Nitratireductor mangrovi: one gene and its partner. The protein of the gene in region 1 interacts with the protein of each later gene in a pairwise test. Links are inferred from orthologs where the notes say so. Each region holds a gene or a part of one and is shown on either strand. Other genes may lie near its edges.

Region 1 (4,311 bases):
CGGCGCCGCTGGGGCTGATCGCCAACCTTGCCGCGATGCCGGTCGTTTCGCTGATCGTCATGCCGTTCGCAGTGATCGCGGGCGTGCTGATGCCCCTGGGCCTCGAAGGGCCGGCATTGCGGGTGATGGGGCAGGGGATATCGGCCATGGTGGCGATAGCCGACTGGGTCGCCGAACGCACGCCGTTCGACGCAGTTGGAGCGATCTCACCGGCTGCTCTGCTGTGGCTGACGGCCGCCCTGATCGTGGCCACCGTTGCCACGACGCGGCTGCGCTTGATCGCAGTCCCATTGGCCGTCGCCGGACTGGCGGCGATGCTGGCGGGCCGGCATCCTGATCTGCTTGTTTCTGAGGATGGCAAGCTGCTGGCCCTGGCGCGGTCGGATGGCGGGTTGGCGGTCAGCAGGTCGCGACCCAACGGCTTCACGGTCGGCATCTGGCAGAAGGCGCTGGCGTCGGAGCGGCTGGTGAAGCCCGAAACCTCCAAGGATGCCGAAGCATCCTCGCTGTTGGGAGCCGCAGATGGTTCTGGCGACGCTTTCATCTGCGCGGACGACACCTGCATCGCGCGCCATGCCGGCGGGGCCGTCATCGTTCAGTCCGCCACTGCCGAGACCGCTGCGCCGTTCTGCGCGATAGCCGCAATCATCATTATCGAGGATGCGACGGCAAAAGATCCGTGCGGCGACAGCAAGGTGCTGGTGGTGACGGCACGCGACCTGGCGCGGCGCGGCAGCTTGGCCGTCCACTTCGACGCCGGTACGAACCAAGCGAGCGCGGAATTCGCCATTTCGGAGCCGTTTCGCCCATGGCACGACCACCGGCGCTTCTCACGCGAGGCGCGCGGCCTGCCGCCCTACCGAAGGGGCGAGGACTGACGAGCGACGGCAGCCAGCGGGTCAGTAGCGGCGGATGAGACCGACGAGCCGGCCCTGAACCTTGACCCGGTCGGGCCCGAAGATGCGGGTTTCGTAGGCCGGGTTGGCAGCCTCGAGCGCGATCGAGGCGCCCTTGCGGCGGAAGCGCTTCAACGTTGCCTCCTCATCGTCGACCAGGGCGACGACGATGTCGCCGGGATTGGCGGTGCCGATGCTGCGGATGATGACCGTATCGCCGTCGAGAATGCCGGCTTCGATCATCGAATCGCCCTTGACCTCGAGCGCGAAATGCTCGCCGCCGGAAAGCATTTCCGGCGGCACGGCGACCGAATGGGTCTGATGCTGGATGGCGTCGATCGGCACGCCGGCGGCGATGCGCCCCATGACCGGCACCGAGACCGAGGCCGCGTCGTCGTCATTGCCCGACGGCGGCGGGGCCGCGGGTTTCGGCTTGCCACCCTCGATCACGCTTGGCGAGAACTTGCGCGGCGCGCCAAGTCCCGGCGCGATGGAATCGGGAAGCCGTATCACTTCGAGCGCCCTGGCGCGGTTGGGCAACCGGCGAATGAATCCGCGCTCCTCCAGAGCGGTGATCAGCCGGTGAATGCCGGACTTGGAGGCAAGGTCGAGCGCCTCCTTCATCTCGTCGAAGGAGGGCGGAATGCCGGTCTCCTTCAGACGCTCATGAATGAAGAGCAGGAGTTCGTGTTGCTTCCGCGTCAGCATTCGGGCCCCCAAGGGAATCGTTCATAAACAAAACCAGAACAAACACTATCTGTTCCAGTCTTGTTCCGCAACCATTTAAATTTTAGTGAATGCGTTTACGCTTTGTTCAGCGTAACATCAGCAACGCGGAGGGCGCGCCGGCCTGAGCCGCCGGCGCGTGCGGCGGGCGGACGATCAGGGCGTTGGCGTCGGCCAGCACCCTGAGCATAGAGGAATCCTGGATCGGCGAGGGCCGCGCCACGAGCCGGCCGCCTTCCCTCACCGCGATGGCGCGCAGATAGTCCTGCCTGAGATCGTTGGCGGGAAGATCGGCGCCGATAAAACCGGGGACCGGTCCGTCGGGCGCCGGGCGGCCTGCGAGCCGGGCAATCAGCGGTTTGAGGAAGACGTGCGAGCAGACGAGGCTTGCGACCGGGTTGCCGGGCAGGCCGAGCACGTGGCGACCGCCGAGCATGCCCGCCATCAGCGGCTTGCCGGGCCGCATGGCGATCTTCCAGAAATCGATCGCCGCGCCATGCGCCCTTAGCGCCTGCTGGACAAGGTCGTGGTCGCCCACCGAGGCGCCGCCTATGGTGACGATGATGTCGGCGTCGGCATCGACGGCGCGGGCAAGGGCGGCCTCGATCGCCTCGTCGCGGTCGGCGGCAATGCCGAGGTCGAGCACGCGGGCGCCGGCCTCCCGCGCGATCGCGGCCACGCCATACATGTTGGAAGCGACGATCTGGCCGGGGCCGACTTCGCTGCCGGGCGGAACCAGTTCGTTGCCAGTGGCGAGGATCGCCACAAGCGGCCGCGAGACGACGTCGAGTCGGGCATGATTGGCGGCCGCGGCCAGCGATAGCGCGGCGGCGTCAAGGACGCGGCCGGCCTCGAGCAGGCTCTCGCCGGCCTCGAAGTCGAGCCCCTTGCGGCGGATGTTTTTCCCGCGGACGACTGTTTCGGTAACCTCGACCGTGTGTCCGTTGATCGGGCGCGTGTTTTCCTGGATCAGTACCGTGTCGGAACCCTCCGGCACGACGCCGCCAGTGAAGATGCGCACAGCTTCGCCAGGTCCGACCACCCTGTCAAACGGCAGCCCGGCGGGTGCCTGGCCGATCACCGTCAGCATGACCGGCACTGTCTCGACGTCGGCGGCGCGGATGGCGTAGCCGTCCATTGCCGAGGCGGGGAAGGGAGGCTGCGTGCGCAGGGCCATCAAGGGGGCAGCGAGCACCCGGCCGGCACATTCGGCGATCGCCAACGTCTCGGCGGGTCGCCGGCTGGCGCCCGAAAGAAGCCGTTCCAGCGCGATCTCAACCGGAAGCAGGCTCATCGACCGTCGTCCGGAACGCGCCAGTCGCCTGATTTGCCGCCGGTCTTTTCGATGAGGCGGACGCCTGTGATGGCCATGCCGCGGTCGATCGCCTTGGCCATGTCATAGATCGTCAGGCAGGCGACGGCGACCGCGGTCAGCGCCTCCATCTCGACGCCGGTGCGGCCCTTGAGTTTCGCCATGGCGCGGACGCGCAGTCCGGGCAAAGCCTCGTCCGGCTCGATGTCGACGGAGACCTTGCTCAGGAGCAGAGCGTGGCAGAGCGGGATCAGTTCGTGGGTCTTCTTGGCGGCCATGATGCCGGCAAGCCGCGCCGTGCCGAGCACGTCGCCTTTCCTGGCGTCGCCGGCGAGGATCGTCCGCAGCGTGGCCGCATCCATCGTCACCGCGCCTTCGGCGACGGCGACGCGTTCGGTCTCGGCCTTGTCGCCGACATCGACCATATGCGCTTCGCCGCTGGCGCCGATATGGGTGAGGCGGGCCTTGGTCATCGATGCCTCAGCCCGCGCTGCGCACCGGCTCGGATGCGCCGCCGATCAGCGATCGCGTCGCCGCCGCGACGTCATCCTGGCGCATCAGGCTTTCGCCGACCAGGAACGCATTGATGCCGCTCGCGGCAAGCCGCCGGCAGTCGGCATGGGTGAAAATGCCGCTTTCGCCGACCAGGGTGCGGTCGTCGGGCACCAGCCGCGCAAGCCGCTCGGATGTGGCGAGGCTCACCTCGAATGTCCTGAGGTCGCGGTTGTTGATGCCGATCAGCGGCGAGGCAAGCTTGAGCGCGCGCTCGGTCTCGGCTTCGTCGTGGACCTCGACCAGCACGTCCATCCCGAGTTCGCCGGCGCTTTCTTCCAGCGCGCTGGCTTCCTCGTCGGAAACGCTCGCCATGATGACCAGGATGGCGTCAGCACCCCAGGCGCGCGCTTCGTGGACCTGATAGGGCTCGAACATGAAATCCTTGCGCAGCGCGGGCAGGGAGGTTGCGCCGCGTGCCGCGGTCAGGAACTCCGGCGTGCCCTGAAAGGACGGGGTGTCGGTCAGCACCGAGAGGCAGGCCGCGCCACCAGCTTCGTACGCGCGGGCGAGCGCCGGCGGGTCGAAATCGGCGCGGATCAGCCCGCGCGACGGGCTCGCCTTCTTGATCTCGGCGATGAGGCCGAAGCCGCCCCCGGCGCGCTGTTTCTCAAGTGCAGCGCGAAAGCCGCGCGGCGGCTCGACATTGGCGATCCGCGCCTTGAGTTCGGCCAGCGGGCGCTCGGCCTTGGCGCGGGCAATCTCCTCGCGCTTGTAGGTCTCGATCTTCTTCAGGATGTCAGCCATGGCGGCTACCCGTCGCCTCGGTTCGAAACGGCGACGAGCCGTTCGAGGGTCTGGCGCGCCTTGCCTGCGTCGATCGTC
Region 2 (3,449 bases), 300 kb from region 1 along the record:
GGAAAACACGAAGGCCAGCGCGATGACGCCGGCCAGGAAGGCGTTGATCTCGATGCCGGTCTCGATGCCGACGGCGCGAAAGACCTGCTGGAAGCCGATCTGCAGGCCGAAATAGACCAGGAACAGCGTCAGCAATTCCGGCAGGCCGCGAAAGATGGTCGTGTAGATGTCGGCCGCCAGCCGGAACGTCCATTCCTCGCTCTGCTTGGCGAGCGCGATCAGGAAACCGACGAAGAGTCCGACCGGCAGGGTGGCGAGCGCCAGCGTTACCGTGGTGACGACGCCGAGGGCGATTTCGTCGCCCCAGCCCTGGTCGCCGAAGCTCAGAAGTGTCAGGTATGTGTCCATGAGACCGTCGGCCTGCCCCCACCGGTGCCCCGGCGGAGAGAGGGGCCGGGCAGGTTAGCCCGTCCGGCCCCGGCCTTCATTCGGCGTCAGCCGCCATAGACATCAACGTCAAAGTACTTGTCGTTGATTTCCTTGTATTTTCCGTTCTCGCGGATCGCCTTGATGGCGGCCGAGAACTTGTCGGCCAGCTCGGTTTCGCCCTTGCGCACCGCGATGCCGGCGCCTTCGCCGTTGATCACCGGGTCCGGCGTCAGCGTCGACAGGATCTTGCAGCAGGCGCCGTCGTCGGTCTTCAGCCATTCCGAAAGCACGATGACGTCGTCGATCACGGCGTCGATACGGCCGTTGGCGATGTCGAGCTTGTATTCGTCAGGCGTCGGATAAAGCTTCAGGTCGGTCGACGGCAGCTTTTCCTCGGCATAGTTGGAGTGCGTGGTCGAGGATTGCGCGCCCAGCGCCTTGCCGGCGAGTGCCGCGTCCGTCGCTTCGGTGATGTCGCTGTCCTTGGGCACGGCGATCGCCGGCGGCGTGTTGTAGTACTTTTCGCTGAAGTCGACCTTTTCCTTGCGCTCGTCGGTGATCGACATGGACGCGATGATGGCGTCGAACTTGCCGGCCTGAAGTGCCGGGATGATGCCGTCCCAGTCCTGCGTGACGAATTCGCAGTCGGCCTTCATCTCCTCGCAGAGCGCCTTGGCGATGTCGATGTCGAACCCGACCAGCGAGCCGTCGGCCTCGAGATTGTTGAACGGAGGATAGGCGCCCTCTGTGCCGATCTTGAGCTTCATCATGTCCTGGGCATGTGCCGCGCCGAGGGAAAGGGCAAGGAAGGCGGCCGAAGCGGTGATCGCCAGACGCTGGTGAATACGCATGTTGTTCCTCTCTGTTTATTGGCTGGCTTGCGCCCCCGCGCCGCCCGCGATGTTGGGCGGGCGCCGAAACGCGCGCCGAAACCCGATACTCCCATTGTTGTTGCGGGAAATGCAACCGCAAAGGACATGCCTTCGCGGGCCTGGTCGCGATCAGCTTCGGGCTCTGGCGAGGCCGCACGCGCTTTCGATGAAGTCGGCAATGGCCCGGATGTCGTCGAGCGCGAACACCGGCACGTTCTCGTTATCGATCGGGTGGTCGCTCGCGACCGCGACGACGTTGGGCGATATCGCGGTCAGCGGCTCGCGGCTGCGCGCTTCGAGCCGCCGTGTCTCGATCTTCGGATGGGCGTCGCGCTTGTAGCCTTCCACCAGCACCAGATCGCAGGGCGACAGCCGTGCCAGGACGTCGTCGAGCGACGGCTCGTTTTCGCCTTCCAGCTCGTGCATCAGCGCCCAGCGCCGGCCGGAAACGATCGCCACCTCGCCGGCGCCGGCCTGGCGATGGCGAAAGGAATCGGTGCCTTCGTGATCGATGTCGAACTCATGGTGCGCGTGCTTGACCGTCGAGACCGTGTAGCCGCGGCGCCGGAACTCGCTGACCAGCGCGGTGGTCAGCGCCGTCTTGCCGGAATTCTTCCAGCCGGTGATGCCGAATACGCGCTGTGCCGTCATTGCGTCTCTCTCGCAAGACGCCGCACCTCGTCGAGATCGTCCGGCGTGTTGACGTTGAAGAACGGATCGATCTTTCCGGCGGCCGTTTCCAGTTCAGCGAACTCGAGCGCTGCCGTCTCATGCCGGGCACAGAAGGCAGCGACGCTGAGATCGTCGGCTTTCGACAAGAAGTCCGCAAGTTCGTCGGCAAGCTCAGTGCGCCAGAGGCCGAAGACCGGATGCAACTGGCCGCCCGAGGCGGCGAGCACGATGGACGCTCCCGCGCTTTGCCGTGCAGTCGCCATGCGCGCCACCAGGTCTTGCGGAAAGAACGGCGTGTCGGTGGCCACGCTCGCCAGGCTATCGAATCCTTCGTTCGCGGCCCAGACCAGGCCGGTGTGAAGCCCGGCGAGCGGGCCGCGATGGCCGGGTATAAAGTCCGCAAGCACGGGCCGCTTCAAATCGGCGAAAAGGGACGGGTCGGCGTTGGAACTGATTGCCGTCTTCGCCACCTGCGGTCTCAGGCGCGCTGTGGCGCGCGCGACCAGCGTTTGACCGCCAAGTTCGAGGAACGCCTTGTCGGCGCCGCCCATGCGTTGCGAACGCCCACCGGCCAGAACGAGACCTGCGACGCCGTCTGCCATTCTATGTCACCAGCGGGCCTTCGCGGCGGTCGATCGAGACGCCGTAAAGCGTGGCGAGAACCGCGGCGGCCGAGGAAAGCATCATCACCCACAGCAAGGGTGCGGCGCCGCTTTCGGCAGACAGCAGCGCGCCGGCCACGACCGCGAGCGCGGCGCCGCCGCCGATCTGCATGGCGCCGCCGAGGCCCGAGGCCGACCCAGCCAGGTGCGGCCGTACGCTGACGATGCCGGCATTGGCGTTGGGAAGCGCGACGCCGTTGCCGACGCCGACCAGTGTCGCCGGCCCGAACAGGGATGCCGGGTGCACGTAGCCTGCGGCGAACAGCACGATCGATATGCACATGCCGCCGGTCGAGATGAGGTTGCCGGCAAGCATCATGCGGTTGATGCCGATACGGCTCGACAGGCGCCCGGAGGTAAAGTTGCCGGCCATGTAGCCGACCGAGATCAGCATGAAATAGAGCCCGTACTCGGACGGACGCAGATCCAGCATCTCGGTCGACACGTAGGGCCCGCCCCCCAGAAAGGCGAAGAAGGCGCCGGAAGTGAAGGCGGCGGTCAGTGCGTAGGCCCAGAAGCGCCGCGACCGTAGCAGTTCCGGATAGGCGCGGAACTGCGCCAGGAAGCTCGGCGAAGGCTGCTGGTTGGTCTCGTTGAGGTCGAAATAGACGATACCGAAGGCGACGATGCCGAAGACGAGGGTGAGCACGAAGGTTGACTGCCAGCCATACCATTCGTCGAGATAACCGCCGATCACCGGGCCGATCATCGGCACCAGCGACATCCCCATCACCACATAGGCGATCTTGCTGGCCGCTTCCGTGGCGCTCACCGTGTCGCGAACGATGGCGCGCGACAGCACCATGCCGGCAGCCGAAAAGGCCTGAAGCAGGCGGCAGACAAGCAGGATCTCGATGGTCGGCGCATAAAGTGC

The links.
Region 2: the proteins of FQ775_RS06985 (region 1) and mobA interact in binary tests that used the Escherichia coli proteins (3 or more experiments, as listed by UniProt). The link is inferred for Nitratireductor mangrovi from one-to-one orthologs.

The regions. Positions count from the first base shown.
Region 1 is NZ_CP042301.2:1,420,985-1,425,295, forward strand. Bases 814-3,720 are described here. They hold FQ775_RS06985 (molybdopterin molybdotransferase MoeA), read right to left. Parts: upstream 2,917-3,720; coding sequence 1,711-2,916; downstream 814-1,710. Other genes in these bases: FQ775_RS06975 (ComEC/Rec2 family competence protein), read left to right, coding at 814-878; lexA (transcriptional repressor LexA), read right to left, coding at 900-1,604; moaC (cyclic pyranopterin monophosphate synthase MoaC), read right to left, coding at 2,913-3,407; trpC (indole-3-glycerol phosphate synthase TrpC), read right to left, coding at 3,415-3,720. In the rest of the region: more of FQ775_RS06975, read left to right, coding at 1-813; more of trpC, read right to left, coding at 3,721-4,233; trpD (anthranilate phosphoribosyltransferase), read right to left, coding at 4,239-4,311. UniProt on the Escherichia coli protein: Catalyzes the insertion of molybdate into adenylated molybdopterin with the concomitant release of AMP.
Region 2 is NZ_CP042301.2:1,125,952-1,129,400, forward strand. Bases 703-3,449 are described here. They hold mobA (molybdenum cofactor guanylyltransferase MobA), read right to left. Parts: upstream 2,516-3,449; coding sequence 1,889-2,515; downstream 703-1,888. Other genes in these bases: FQ775_RS05465 (ABC transporter substrate-binding protein), read right to left, coding at 703-1,220; mobB (molybdopterin-guanine dinucleotide biosynthesis protein B), read right to left, coding at 1,371-1,892; FQ775_RS05480 (multidrug effflux MFS transporter), read right to left, coding at 2,517-3,449. Also shown: FQ775_RS05460 (ABC transporter permease), read right to left, coding at 1-348; more of FQ775_RS05465, read right to left, coding at 435-702. UniProt on the Escherichia coli protein: Transfers a GMP moiety from GTP to Mo-molybdopterin (Mo-MPT) cofactor (Moco or molybdenum cofactor) to form Mo-molybdopterin guanine dinucleotide (Mo-MGD) cofactor.